One region of the Paenibacillus sp. FSL H8-0537 genome, then DNA from elsewhere that is predicted to be linked to it. Evidence: predicted binding sites of a transcription regulator. Region 1 holds the regulator's gene; each other region holds the start of a gene.
The links. Region 1 encodes Rex, which represses fermentation and respiration genes when NADH is low (regulators of the CRP and FNR family bind a similar motif). Its sites were predicted from a motif close to TTGTGAAATATTTCACAA; they were not measured.
Positions count from the first base shown of each region.

Region 2: the regulator Rex is predicted to act here: its motif matches at 1,760-1,777, upstream of MHB80_RS29520 (DUF1641 domain-containing protein).
Region 3: the regulator Rex is predicted to act here: its motif matches at 1,618-1,635, upstream of MHB80_RS28135 (formate/nitrite transporter family protein).
Region 4: the regulator Rex is predicted to act here: its motif matches at 1,186-1,203, upstream of MHB80_RS25195 (L-lactate dehydrogenase).

Region 1 covers NZ_CP150290.1:4,061,887-4,065,044, reverse strand. The annotation lists gene dinG (ATP-dependent DNA helicase DinG) at 1-1,241, shown strand, start outside; gene MHB80_RS17115 (redox-sensing transcriptional repressor Rex) at 1,238-1,894, shown strand; gene MHB80_RS17110 (amidohydrolase) at 1,866-3,158, shown strand, end outside.
Region 2 covers NZ_CP150290.1:6,976,450-6,979,607, forward strand. The annotation lists gene MHB80_RS29515 (NAD(P)/FAD-dependent oxidoreductase) at 33-1,211, opposite strand; gene MHB80_RS29520 (DUF1641 domain-containing protein) at 1,243-1,671, opposite strand; gene MHB80_RS29525 (AI-2E family transporter) at 1,927-3,093, opposite strand; gene MHB80_RS29530 (helix-turn-helix transcriptional regulator) at 3,125-3,158, opposite strand, start outside.
Region 3 covers NZ_CP150290.1:6,641,428-6,644,585, reverse strand. The annotation lists gene MHB80_RS28140 (L-lactate dehydrogenase) at 1-731, opposite strand, end outside; gene MHB80_RS28135 (formate/nitrite transporter family protein) at 761-1,558, opposite strand; gene MHB80_RS28130 (pectate lyase) at 1,841-2,512, shown strand; gene MHB80_RS28125 (histidine kinase) at 2,610-3,158, opposite strand, start outside.
Region 4 covers NZ_CP150290.1:5,942,620-5,945,777, forward strand. The annotation lists gene MHB80_RS25190 (EamA family transporter) at 1-914, opposite strand, end outside; gene MHB80_RS25195 (L-lactate dehydrogenase) at 1,316-2,281, shown strand; T-box leader at 2,335-2,572, shown strand; gene argS (arginine--tRNA ligase) at 2,640-3,158, shown strand, end outside.

The DNA.
Region 1 (3,158 bases):
GGGAAAGGCTGTTTGAGATGCTGTACAGCTTTGTTCAAGCTTCTCCTGATGCGACGGGTGAAAACAATCAATCTGTGTACCGTTTGCGAGGCGATAGCCTCCCGGAAGGCTGGTCCGAAGTGCTCGCCGAAGAGACCAATATTCATACGGAGCTCATTCGGGTGCTGAAGACGGCTGAGAAAATGTCCGAGGAGATTAAAGATCGCATCGATGAGCTGGCGGTACAGGCGCTTGTAACGGACTTGAATGGCGCTTTACGCGATTTGACGAGAGTCAAGGATGATCTGCGCAGCTTTATGAAGGTCGATCAGACGACGGACGTGTTCTGGCTGGAAGCCAATATGACTTACAAGCATCGATCGCTGCATCTTTATGCGGTGCCGATTGATGTGAGCAGCCAGCTTCAGCAGTATTTATTCGATGTGAAGGACAGCATTATTTTAACGTCCGCCACTCTATCGGTACAAAAATCATTCCAGTTCGCTGAAGAGCAGCTTGGTCTTGGCGGCTTTGAAGAAGCGGGAAGGCTGCGTACCGTGCAGCTGGCATCGCCATTTAATTACCGTGAACAAGCGCTCGTTATTATTCCGCGCAATTTCCCTGTTCTTAAAGGCTCAGCGGGAGAGCCCGCATTTATTTCAATGCTCGTCTCTTCCTTAGCAGATGCGGTGCAGCAGACTAATGGCAGAATGCTAGTGCTGTTTACCTCTTACCGCATGCTAAAGCAGGTATACGATCCGCTTAAGGCGGCGCTTGCGGCCACCAGCATTCAAGTGCTAGGCCAAGGCATCGACAGCGGCAACCGTACGAAGCTGACGCGGCGGTTTTTACAGCAGCCGGAGTCTGTGCTGCTTGGCACAAGCAGCTTTTGGGAGGGCGTTGACATTCCTGGCGAAGCCTTAACTTGCCTTGCCATCGTCAGACTGCCATTCCAACCACCGAATCATCCGCTGCTGGAGGCGAAGTCGGAATTGCTGCAGCGCCAAAAGCAAAATCCATTTATGAAGCTGTCGATTCCGCAAGCGGTTATTCGCTTCAAGCAAGGATTTGGCAGGCTCGTGCGAACGGCGAAGGATAAAGGGATAGTCATTATTTATGATACGCGGGTTATTGAAACGTATTATGGCAAGCATTTTCTCTATTCTTTGCCTGGACCGAAAATTGAGCATATGCATATCGAACAAATTGTACCGAGAATGAGAGAATGGCTTGGTGCCGAGAAGGAGGAGGAGAACGGGTGAAGCAGACGAAAATATCGGAGGCCGTCGTAAGACGCCTCCCCATTTACCTGCAAGTGCTGAACGAGCTGAACAACCGGGAGGTGCAGACCGTTTCGTCCCAGGAGCTTGGCGTCAAGCTGGATTTAAATCCGGCGCAAATCCGCAAGGACTTGGCGTATTTCGGCGATTTTGGCCGCAAGGGCATCGGCTATGATGTGACATATTTAATTGAAAAAATTCGCCAAATACTCAAGCTTGATCAGACGATTAATGTGGCGCTTGTCGGTGCGGGTAATTTGGGTCATGCTCTATGCAATTATAATAAATATTCTAAAGACAATATGAAAATTATTGCGGTGTTTGATGTGCATCCATCTAAAATCGGCTCGCAAATTAATAATTTGACCGTAATGCCGATGGATATGCTGAAACATACGGTTGAGGAGAATAATATTCGAATTGGGATTATTACCGTTCCCGGATTTGAAGCGCAAAACGTTGCTAATCAATTTATAGATGCGGGCATTGAAGGCTTGCTCAATTTTGCGCCAGCGATATTGAAGGTACCAGAAGAAATTCGCATTCATCATGCTGACTTTACGAAAGAGCTGCTAAGTCTGGCGTATTACTTGGAGAGGGAAAGGAATGACGAAAATGAGCCAAATTTGGATTGAAAATGGACGTTTTGTAACGATGGAGGACGGCGAGCATGTGCTTCAAGGGCATATGGTTGTGACCGATGATCGCATTACATATATCGGAGCAGAAGCTCCAACCGGGCTGCAAGCCGATGTGCAGAAGCTGGACGGCAGCAAGCTTGCTTTTATGCCAGGCCTAGTAAACACACATGGGCATGCGGCTATGACCTTGCTGCGCGGCTATTCCGATGATCAAAACCTGCAAGTCTGGCTGGAGCAAAAAATGTGGCCGATGGAGGGCAAATACATCGACCTTGATACACGTGCGGGCAGCGCGCTTGCCGTGGTAGAAATGCTGAAATCCGGTACAACGGCTTTCGTGGATATGTATGACCGCATGGATCAGCTGGCCGAAGTCGTGGAACAGTCCGGCATTCGCGGCTGTCTGACGCGCGGTGTCATTGGCCTCTGCCCAGAGGATGTGCAGCAAGCGAAGCTGGCGGAAGCGATCGCTTTCGCACGCGATTGGAACGGCAAGGCAAATGGCCGTATTACGACGATGATTTCGCCGCATGCGCCTTATACATGCCCACCCGATTATATTGAGAAATTCGTGCAGGCTGCTCATGATTATGATTTGCCGCTGCACACGCATATGTCTGAATCGATTGCCGAAGTAGAGCAGAACGTTCGCGATTATGGCGTTCGTCCCGTTCAGCATCTCGACAATTTAGGCTTCTTCTCGCGTCCGGCACTTGTCGCTCATGCGGTGCATTTGAATGACGAGGAAATTGCGCTGCTTGCGCAGCGCAAAGTAGCTGTATCGCATAACCCGGTCAGCAACCTCAAGCTGGCAAGCGGCATTGCCCGTGTTCCTGATTTGCTTCGCGCTGGTGTAACGGTATCCTTAGGCACGGATAGCGCGGCGAGCAACAACAATCTTGACCTGTTCAAGGAGATCAACCTTGCGGCTCTGCTGCATAAGGGTGTTTCTGGCGATCCTACGGTTGTTCCTGCCATTGAAGCTTTGCGTATGGGAACGGTATACGGCGCTCGCTCCATTTGGCAGGAAGATTCAATTGGCCGCCTACGCGAAGGCATGAAGGCGGATTTCATCGCCATCGATATTGAACAGCCGCATTTTTACCCACAGACGGATATTGTGTCCCATCTGGTGTACGCGGGCTCGGGCCGCGACGTCAAGCATGTATGGGTAGACGGCCGTCAGGTTGTACGGGATGGCGAATGCACATTGCTTGATGAGGAGAAAATTCGTCACGATGCTCAGGCGAGCTTCGAG
Region 2 (3,158 bases), 2.9 Mb from region 1:
ACGAGAACTTATTATGGTTATTCATAATTAAATTAGTAAACGAGCGAGAACAAGCCGTTAACGTGCGTCAAGTAACGAACGTTACTTGCTTCCTTCATCAGGGAAGCTGCAGTGCCTCTCAGACGAAGCTGGCTTGCGCCAATTGTTCCGATTGCATCTTTGCGGCCAAGGCTCGCAAGAACGCCGGAGTTAACGAATTCAAACGATTTTTGCGGCAAGCCTTTGGATTGCGCGAACAAGTTGTAGCCGATTGCTTCGCCCATTTGCCATGCGATTTGTGCACTTGGCGGATATGGACGGCCATCCGGGCTAAATACAACTGCGTTGTCGCCAGCCAGGTAAACTTCAGGATGCGAAGTCGATTGCAGGAACTCATTCACTGTCGCACGGCCACGGTTCACTTCGATACCGCAGTTTGCTACGACAGGGTTGCCTGTAACGCCGCCCGTCCATACGAATGTGTTAGCCACAAGCGTTTGACCGTCTTTCAAAATAACTTCGTTGCCTTTCACTTCTGTAACCGCAATACCCATCAGCAATTGAACGCCGCGTTTCTCAAGGCTTGCTTTCGCACGGTCAACAAGCTCTGAAGGGAAACCAGCCAGGATCGACGGGCCTGCTTCAACGTTGTATACCGATACTTCGCTGATGTTTACGCCGCTTTGCTCACACCATTTTGGCAGCATGTCGGCAATTTCACCGATCAGCTCAATACCAGTCAGGCCGCCGCCGCCAACAACGATCGTTGCGTCAGCTTTGTTTTTCGATTTTGCATACGCAGCAAGGCGCTCTTGAATGTGCGCGCTCACGCGGTTAGCTTCCTCAACCGATTTCAGCGTCAGGCTGTTCTCTTCAAGGCCTGGAATGCCGAAAAATGCCGTTTCGCCACCAAGAGCGATAACAAGCGTATCGTAGGAAGTTTTTGCACCGCTGGAAAGGTGAACTTGCTTCTGGTCCGGATCAATTTTGTCGACAGTGTCGATAACTAAATTGATGGATTTATCTTTGAACAGCTTCGTCAGCGGCAAAGCAACGTTGTTCTCATGAACGCCGCCAACAGCCAGACGATGCAATTCAGTTACGATTTGGTGCGATGGAATACGGTTAACAACGGTAATGCTTGCTTCCTCGGGGGATAAATGTTTGCGAGTTGTCAATGCGCTCAGCAAACCACCATATCCGCCACCCAAAATCAAAATATGCTTAGACATACTGTTCCTCCGTTCTCATTCTGATCCGATCTTAACGTTGTTTGTTGCGCTCAGCCAATACATCCAGGAACGATTGCGCGAAACGCAATGTTTGTTGAACCTGAGGATCTTTCAGCATTTTGAGAATGCCGAACAGACCGATTGTCGTAGGCTCTGCTTGTGCACGATCATTTGCTTCTACAGCAGCCGATGCAATGCCTTTAGCCTTGTCCGTAATCGGCTTAACGAATTCCTCAATACCATGCTTCATGTCGCCCATAAGCACTTGATCATTCGCCACAGTTGTTGCTACATCATAAGCTTTGGTCATCAAAGTAACCATTTCAGCAAGCTTAGGCAAGCTTTCTACCAGCTGATTCAGCGAGCTTTGGATTTCCGGTTTAAGCAATTGCTCCAGAACGTCCAGTTCACTACGTACAGATCCCGTCTGTACTTCTTGCTCTGTTAATGTTTCCGACATACGAAAAATGCCTCCCTTGCGTTGTTTGTTGCATGATTAGTTAAACGCCGTTACAACGGCAAGCCGCCTCTGAAAAAAAAGCCTGAAATTGTGAAATGTTTCACAATAAGGGTGCATAATTAGAGGGACTTGACCACACTCATGTTCATTTTATTCCTTTGCGACAAAAACTGCAATTACAACTTTTAGATCCTTTATTATATTTTAATAAAAGGACTGCTTATGCCAGCAGTCCTCCGATTTATAATGCTTATATTATAGCTTAAAATCATTATCCGCATTCACTTCCTCCGCTGCGTAAAGCGGGGAACGCGCCTGCAGCCAATGGAAGAAATTCGTTGCGATAACCTTCAGCACCGCATAGCCTGGGACGGCTAAAATAATGCCCCCCAATCCAAACAAATTTCCAGCGGTCAAAATGACGAAAATAATCGTAATGGGATGAATCTTCATGCTTTTCCCCATAATTTGCGGAGAAATAAACTTTCCTTCAATCAGCTGGACAATGGTCCAGATCACAATCATTTTAAGCAGCATGACGGGTGAGGTTACCATCGCTACTATGAGAGCGGGCGTAATCGCGATAGCTGGACCCAGATACGGAATAATAGCTGTACAAGCAGCGATCAGCGCCAGCACCAGCGAGTACTCGAGCCCAATAATCAAATAACCGATATACAGCAGCAGGCCAATGCAGAAGCTCACAATAATCTGCCCTCTAATGTAGCTGCTGATTTGGCCGTTCATTTCGCCCATAATACGCTTCGTATGCGTCCTCATGTTCGTTGGCAGTATAGTAGCAATATAATCCGGCAGCTTTTTACCATCCTTTAATAAGTAGAATAGAATGAACGGCAGCGTGATGACTGCAAGCACAACATCTTTAAGCGCGCCAACGAAAGAACCAACACTTTGCCACACGCCATTTAGCAGCTCTGTTGCCCGCTTCGTAATATTGCCGCTCAAATCCGACGGATTTATATTGAGCCACCGCTCGATATCCCGCAGGTCGCCGCTGTGCATCAGCTCATCAAACTTCGTTCGCAGCTGATCCGCATAACCCGGTAAATTTTCGACCAGACCTACGACCTGTGTGCTTACAATTGGAATAACCACCGTCAGCAAAATCGTCAGCAAGCCTAAAATGACCGCAAAGATTACAAAAATGGAGTAAATGCGCGGAGCCTTCTTCGTCTCCAAATAGTCAACAATCGGATTTAGCAAATAATAAGCTACACCGGCTAAAATAATCGGCAGCAGCACCGTCTTGAACAATACGGTGAGCGGCGTGAACACGTAGGAGATTTTGCTCATGACGAAAATATTCAAACTTACCAGAAGCAGCACGAGCAGAAATATAACAAATTTATTATTTAAAATAAATTGTACAAACCGCTCTGTTCCTGTTTTAAAATGGTTCATCCGCTGTTCCTTCTTCCTGCTTTTGATGTTCTCAGCTTTCCGCGGTAATTTCCCCGGTACGGGTT
Region 3 (3,158 bases), 2.6 Mb from region 1:
AGCACAGCGCCTTCATCCTGCAGAATAGCGGTGCAGATGCGGTCAAGCGCCAAAGCGATGGCGTAATACGTTGCGCCTTTTGCTTCGATAATTTGGTAAGCGGCATCGCGTGTGCCGGTGAAGATCCGGTCCTTCTGCTCGTCGTTCAGCCCAAGCTCCGTACCCGCAACATTCGACAGGCTCCATACCGGCAGCTCGGAATCGCCATGCTCCCCGATAATCGGCGCGTGGACGCTGCGCGGATCAATGTTCAGCTCTTCGCCAATCAGATAGCGGAAGCGCGCACTGTCGAGCAGGGTACCCGAACCGATGACGCGGTTGACGGGCCAGCGCGATTTTCGCAGGGAGAAGTAGCTCATGACGTCTACGGGGTTCGAAGCAATGAGCAGAATGCCATCGTCATTATATTTCAAGACTTCATCAATAATTTGGTCGAAGATCGCAACGTTGCGCTTCAGCAGCTGAATGCGCTCTTCGCCCGGACGCTGCGCTACACCCGCCGTAATAATAATGATGTCCGCGCCTTTGCAGTCCTCGTAAGTGCCCGCCCATACCTTCGTGCCGCCAAGGAACGGCATGCCGTGGTTCATGTCGAGCGCATCGCCGATTGCTTTTTTCTCATTGGCATCAATGAGCACCAGCTCATCCATGCGATTGCGAAGCAGAAGCGTATAGGCGGTTGTCGAGCCTACAGCCCCAGCGCCAATGACAACAATTCTTGATTTTTTCATATCCGATCTCTCCCCGTCTAATGGTGTACTTACTCTTGCGTGTGATCCTCTTTGTCGAAATAAGGCTTGTTCACGAAATAATACATATATGCCATTAAAACGCCGCCGCCAATCAGATTGCCGAGTGTGACAGGCACAAGATTGTGAATGACGCCGCCGTAAGTAATCGTGTCTGGATGGTCGACGACTAGTGCGATGGCGAAGGTGCACATGTTGGCAATGCTATGCTCGTAGCCCGAAATAAAGAAGCAGAAGACGAACAGCATCATCGAAAACATTTTTGCCCCGTCATGCTTCATGCCCATCGGAATGAAAAAGGCGAGACAGACAAGCCAGTTACATAAAATCGCCCGGAAAAAAAGCTCCATTGACGAAGTATGCATTTTCGCTTCGACGACGCTGAGCAGGAACGTATTGACCTTCTCGCTGTCGAACAGTCCGGTTGTCATAATGAGCAGCGCGAACACGGCTGCGCCTAGCAGGTTGCCACCGTAGCTTGTCAGCCACATTTTGATAGCGTCGGTCCATTTGAGCTTGCGCCGGAGCGCGGTAAACGAATAATAAAACGTATTGCCGGTAAACAAGTCGCCGCCGCCGTATGCGATGAGAATAATAGCAGCTCCGAACGTAAGCGCGGCCATCGGATAAGCGAGTGGAGAATGCTCGGCGTAAAAAAAGTTACCCGTCTTGAAGGCGACGATAACGCCAAAGCCGATGAACATGCTGGCGAGCATGGACCTGGAAATATAGCGAATGCGGCTTTGCTTAAAAATCATATGCTTCTTCTGTGCGAGCTGCTCGACTTTGCGTAGCGCTTCTGTTTCCATGAGCCATCACTCCTCTTGCTGCTTACTGAGGTTAGAATAACACAGGGAGGCGCAATCGATTGTGACATTCATCACAGGTTACGGCGCAAATTGTTACAGAATAAGGGATTTTGGGCCATTTGGACAACTACTGAGCTAATGATTATTCCTGTAATGGCAAAAATTAGGTAGTCTTTTGGTAGATGCAAACGGAGGTGCACATCTATTTGCATAAAAGTAGAGGCATTTAAGGATGAGACTTCATCACAACCCAATTAAATGGAATAAAGGAGAGTTTATTCGATGAAAAAATGGATTGGTGCTCTATTATCTTTGGCCCTTATTATTGCTATTGCTGGTGTGCAGCCTGCCCCTGTATCGGCGGCCGAAGTTGTAAACGCTACCATTATTGTGCCTAAAAATACGACCTACAATGGTCAAGGCAAAGTTTTTGTAGCGAACCCGAGCACGCTCGGTGATGGCAGCCAAGCGGAAAATCAAAAGCCAGTATTTCGTCTGGAGGCAGGCGCAACGCTGAAAAATGTTATTATCGGCGCCCCAGCTGCAGATGGCGTTCACTGCTATGGCAGCTGTAATATTGAGAATGTGACTTGGCAGGATGTAGGCGAGGACGCTTTGACGCTAAAATCTTCCGGTACGGTTAATATTACAGGCGGCGGCGCATACAAAGCCTATGACAAGGTGTTTCAAATGAATGCATCCGGCACAATTAATATTAAAAATTTCAAGGCCAATGACATCGGCAAGCTCGTTCGTCAAAATGGCGGCTCATCCTATGCGGTATCCATGAATGTATCAAATAGCGATATTTCCAAGGTGAAGGATTCAATTTTGCGCACCGATAGCAGTTCGACAACGGGCAAAATCACTAACACGCGTTATTCCAACGTACCAACGCTGTTCAAAGGTTTTGCTTCCGGCAAAACCAGCCAATCTGGAAACACGGCTTATTAGGAACTCCTTTCAGCTGGAACGTTGTCGCAGCCCGCTTAAGGCTGCTGCAACGCTCCATCAGCTCGAAAAGATGACCGCCCCCCGTAAGTAAGCCTGTTTATACATCTTTAACAGGGTCTGTGCCGAGATTAGGCGGCATGGGCTCTGTTTCCCATTTTGCGACAATTAACATATCTATATGTCGGGCGGAGCGCAGCATATCATGCACAATCGTTTGGCGGAAGAGCGTCTGCCACGGCTTCCTGCGCGACTGCCCAATAATGAGCTGAGTTGCTTGCAGGGCGTTTATTTTTTGCAGCAAAATCCCGCTAATCTCTTGGCGTTTGTTCGCAGCACTTACAGCTAGTTGACCTCCAAGCCGCTCGCATAGCTGCCGTAGTGTTTGGAGCCGCTTTTGCTGCGTCTCGGTTTGCTGCATTTTACTGCTGTGCACATAGTGGACATGCCATTCTGCCTTCAAGCGGTGAGCGATGCGAAAGCCGCGGCGAATAAGCCTTTCCGCCTGATCGCCCAAATCGATGCATACAAAAATCACCTCGCGCTTGCGCCAAGGTCCCCGAAGCGAAGGTCCGCGTTTCCATGACTCCAGCCGTTCATCAACATCATCTGCAATTTCGCGCAGTGCCAGCTCTCGCAAGGCAATCAA
Region 4 (3,158 bases), 1.9 Mb from region 1:
ACATTAAGCGCCGTTACCGCCGACACCAGTCCCGCCTTCCCCACATCAAAAGCCGTCACAATAAACATCATGCCAACCGCATTGGTAATGCCGACCGCCATCCCGACGGAAAACGTGCGGCGGAAGCTCCAGCTCCTTTTGATCACCAAGCCTGCTGAATTGCCTGCTTTAGCTTCAGCAGCTGCGGTTGGATTAGCGTTTTGAGTCACATTCCCGTTACTAGTAACACCCGTGATACCAGCATTTGCAGGAGTAACCTCCATTGCAGCGGACCCAGCGGCTATTTCTTGCGCAGCTTGGCCTGCTTCCAGGGCATCAAAGCGCATCGAGCGCATATCGCGCAGCCACCAAAGCCCGAAGCAGATCGAGCCGCTGCTGAACATGCAGACAAGCGTCGGAAACAACGGCGCATCCATCAGCGTCGACCATTTTCCCGACAGATCGTTTCCGGCAAACAGCAGCATCGCCAGCAGCCCCCATTGCGCTCCTTGCAAATTGCCACGGGTAATATCATTGGAATAACGCACCAGCAATATACCCGCGATAATGATAATAAAGGAGCTTAGCTGCGCCATATTCAGCGTCTCGCCCCATACCGCGAAGGCGACAACGACAACAATCGCCGAAGGCAGTGCAGTCAAAATCGCAACAATAGAAGCTTTGCCCACGGCAAAGCCCTTGAACATGCTCGCATTTGCCCCGAAAGAGAGCAGCCCCATCTGCACCCCAATGAGCGATGAAACGGTGAAAGCCGACCCTGTTGCCAGCGTACAAACAAGTGTAATCAGCGCTCCCGAGAAAAATACTCCACACAGCAGCGCATTGCGATTAAGCGCCTGCTGGCTCGTCCAATGATACAAAATCCCCCGCAGCCCAAAGCTCGTCGCCGCCAGCAAGGATAATACAAGCCACATAAATGCCATACCTCCATCTCTGTCTGCCCACACATACTTTCCCTATCATGACAGCTGAAGGTTAGATTGTAAATGCACGAAAATAAGCGGTTTATCTCTATTCAACCTTAGGTCTTCCGACCTGCACATTGTGGACAATCCCCCCTGTTTACATGTGGATAAGTATTGGAGGCAGCGGAAAATACTTAACTTGAACACTGTTGATAATGTGTATAACTCTGTGGATAAGTTGAAAAACAGAGCCTGCACCTCCACTAGCTGGCAGATGAAAATGTGCATATTTTCACGCTTTTTCATCCATGTGACATAGACAAACATGGAATGAACATGGCCGTCACATGATGGGCTGGCTGCCGCATATAATAGCGTAAAGAGGTTAACGGCAGAGGAGATGCAAAAGGATGGCAAACAAAGCGCGCAAGGTCGCCATTGTAGGAGTCGGTCAGGTCGGTTCTAGCTGCGCGTATGCCTTAATTAACCAGTCGATTTGCGATGAGCTGCTGCTCATTGACCGCACGTTCGACCGGGCCTACGCACAGGCGCTCGATTTATCTCACAGCATGGATTTTGTCCATGGGCGGACGAAGGTTGCTGCTGGAACGCTGGAGCAGTGCGGAGATGTGGATGTGATTCTTTTATGTGCAGGGGCGTATCCAGTGGGCAGCGATGATCGGCTGGCTGTGCTGCATACGGTGCGCGAAATTTATGAAACGATGATTCCGCGCATTATGAACAGCGGGTTCAGCGGAATTTTTGTAGCGGCCGCCAATCCTGTGGATATTGTGACGTATGTCGTGTGGGAGCTGTCCGGCATGCCGCGCTGCCAAGTGATTGGCACCGGAACGTCCATCGATTCCTCGCGGCTCAAGACGCTGCTCTGCGAGCATTTTCCCGTTGATGCTCGCAGCGTGCAGGGCTATGTGCTTGGGGAGCATGGCGAGTCACAGTTTCCCGCTTGGTCGCATGTGACGGTTGGCGGCAAGCCGCTGCTGCATATTCTGGCTCAGCATCCCGAGCGCTTTGGAAATGTGAAGCTCGGAGCACTCGCTGAGCAGACCCGCAATGCCGGCTGGGAAATCTATACGCGCAAAGGCTCGACCAGCTTTGGCATCGGTAATGCGCTGGCGCATATTACCCGCTCCATTCTAAGCGACGAACATCGCATTATTGCCGTGTCCGCCATATTAAACGGCGAATATGGCCAGCGGCATGTATGTGCCGGCGTACCCGCCATTATCGCCCGCTGCGGGGTTAAGGAAATCGTCGAGCTCAAGCTGACGACGCGGGAGCAGCGGCTGATGGAGCGCTCATGCTCGATTATACGCCAGGCGATTGAGAGCCTGTCTCTCGTCACCGAGAAAGAATAGCCGACTAAAAACGGATTGATTTTTCTGAAAGGATTCGATATGATAGCTGTTAATTAACATCAAGGAACGGGAGAGTAACCTAAATAGGCGCCATTTCAAGCGAGCTGGAACAGTGAAAGCCGGCAATGGACGGTTAGGTGAAGCGCACCCGGGAGATGGCGGCCTGAAACGAGCAATCGCGCTAGGGACGTCCGGTTCAGCACCGTTACAACGGCGAGATGCCCTTCCTTTATTTTGTTCGGAGGCGGCAACAAGAGTGGTACCGCGGGGATAACAGGCCTCGTCTCTTATTTTTAGAGACGGGGCCTTTTTTGCGTGCTGCTCTGCTCTTGCCTGAACATATATTTTGGAGAGGAAGATGATGATGCTGTTAATGGACAAAATTGCGCTGGCTCTGGCTAATGCACTCGCTCTGCCCGAAGCAGAAATTCGGCCCTTGCTGGAATATCCGCCCAATGAGGAGCTTGGCGATGCTGCTTTCCCCTGCTTTACGTTAGCACGCACGATGAAACAAAGCCCTGCTAACATCGCTGCTTTGCTTGAGCCCCTGCTGATAGACGCGAGCTGGAGCGTTCAGGCTGCCGGCCCCTATTTGAATTTCAAATGGAATCGGGAGCTGACCGCAGCGCAGCTTATCGCAGATTGGGAAAGCGGAAGCCTTATGCAGGCAGCCATGGGGAATGGAGAGCGCGTCATTATCGACATGTCTTCACCCAATATTGCAAAGCCGTTCGGCATTGGGCATTTGCGCTCGACGATGATCGGCAATGCGCTGTATCACATTTTGCGCAAGGTTGGCTATGAGACGGTCAGCGTCAATCATCTGGGCGATTGGGGCACGCAGTTCGGCAAGATGATTACCGCCTATCTCAAATGG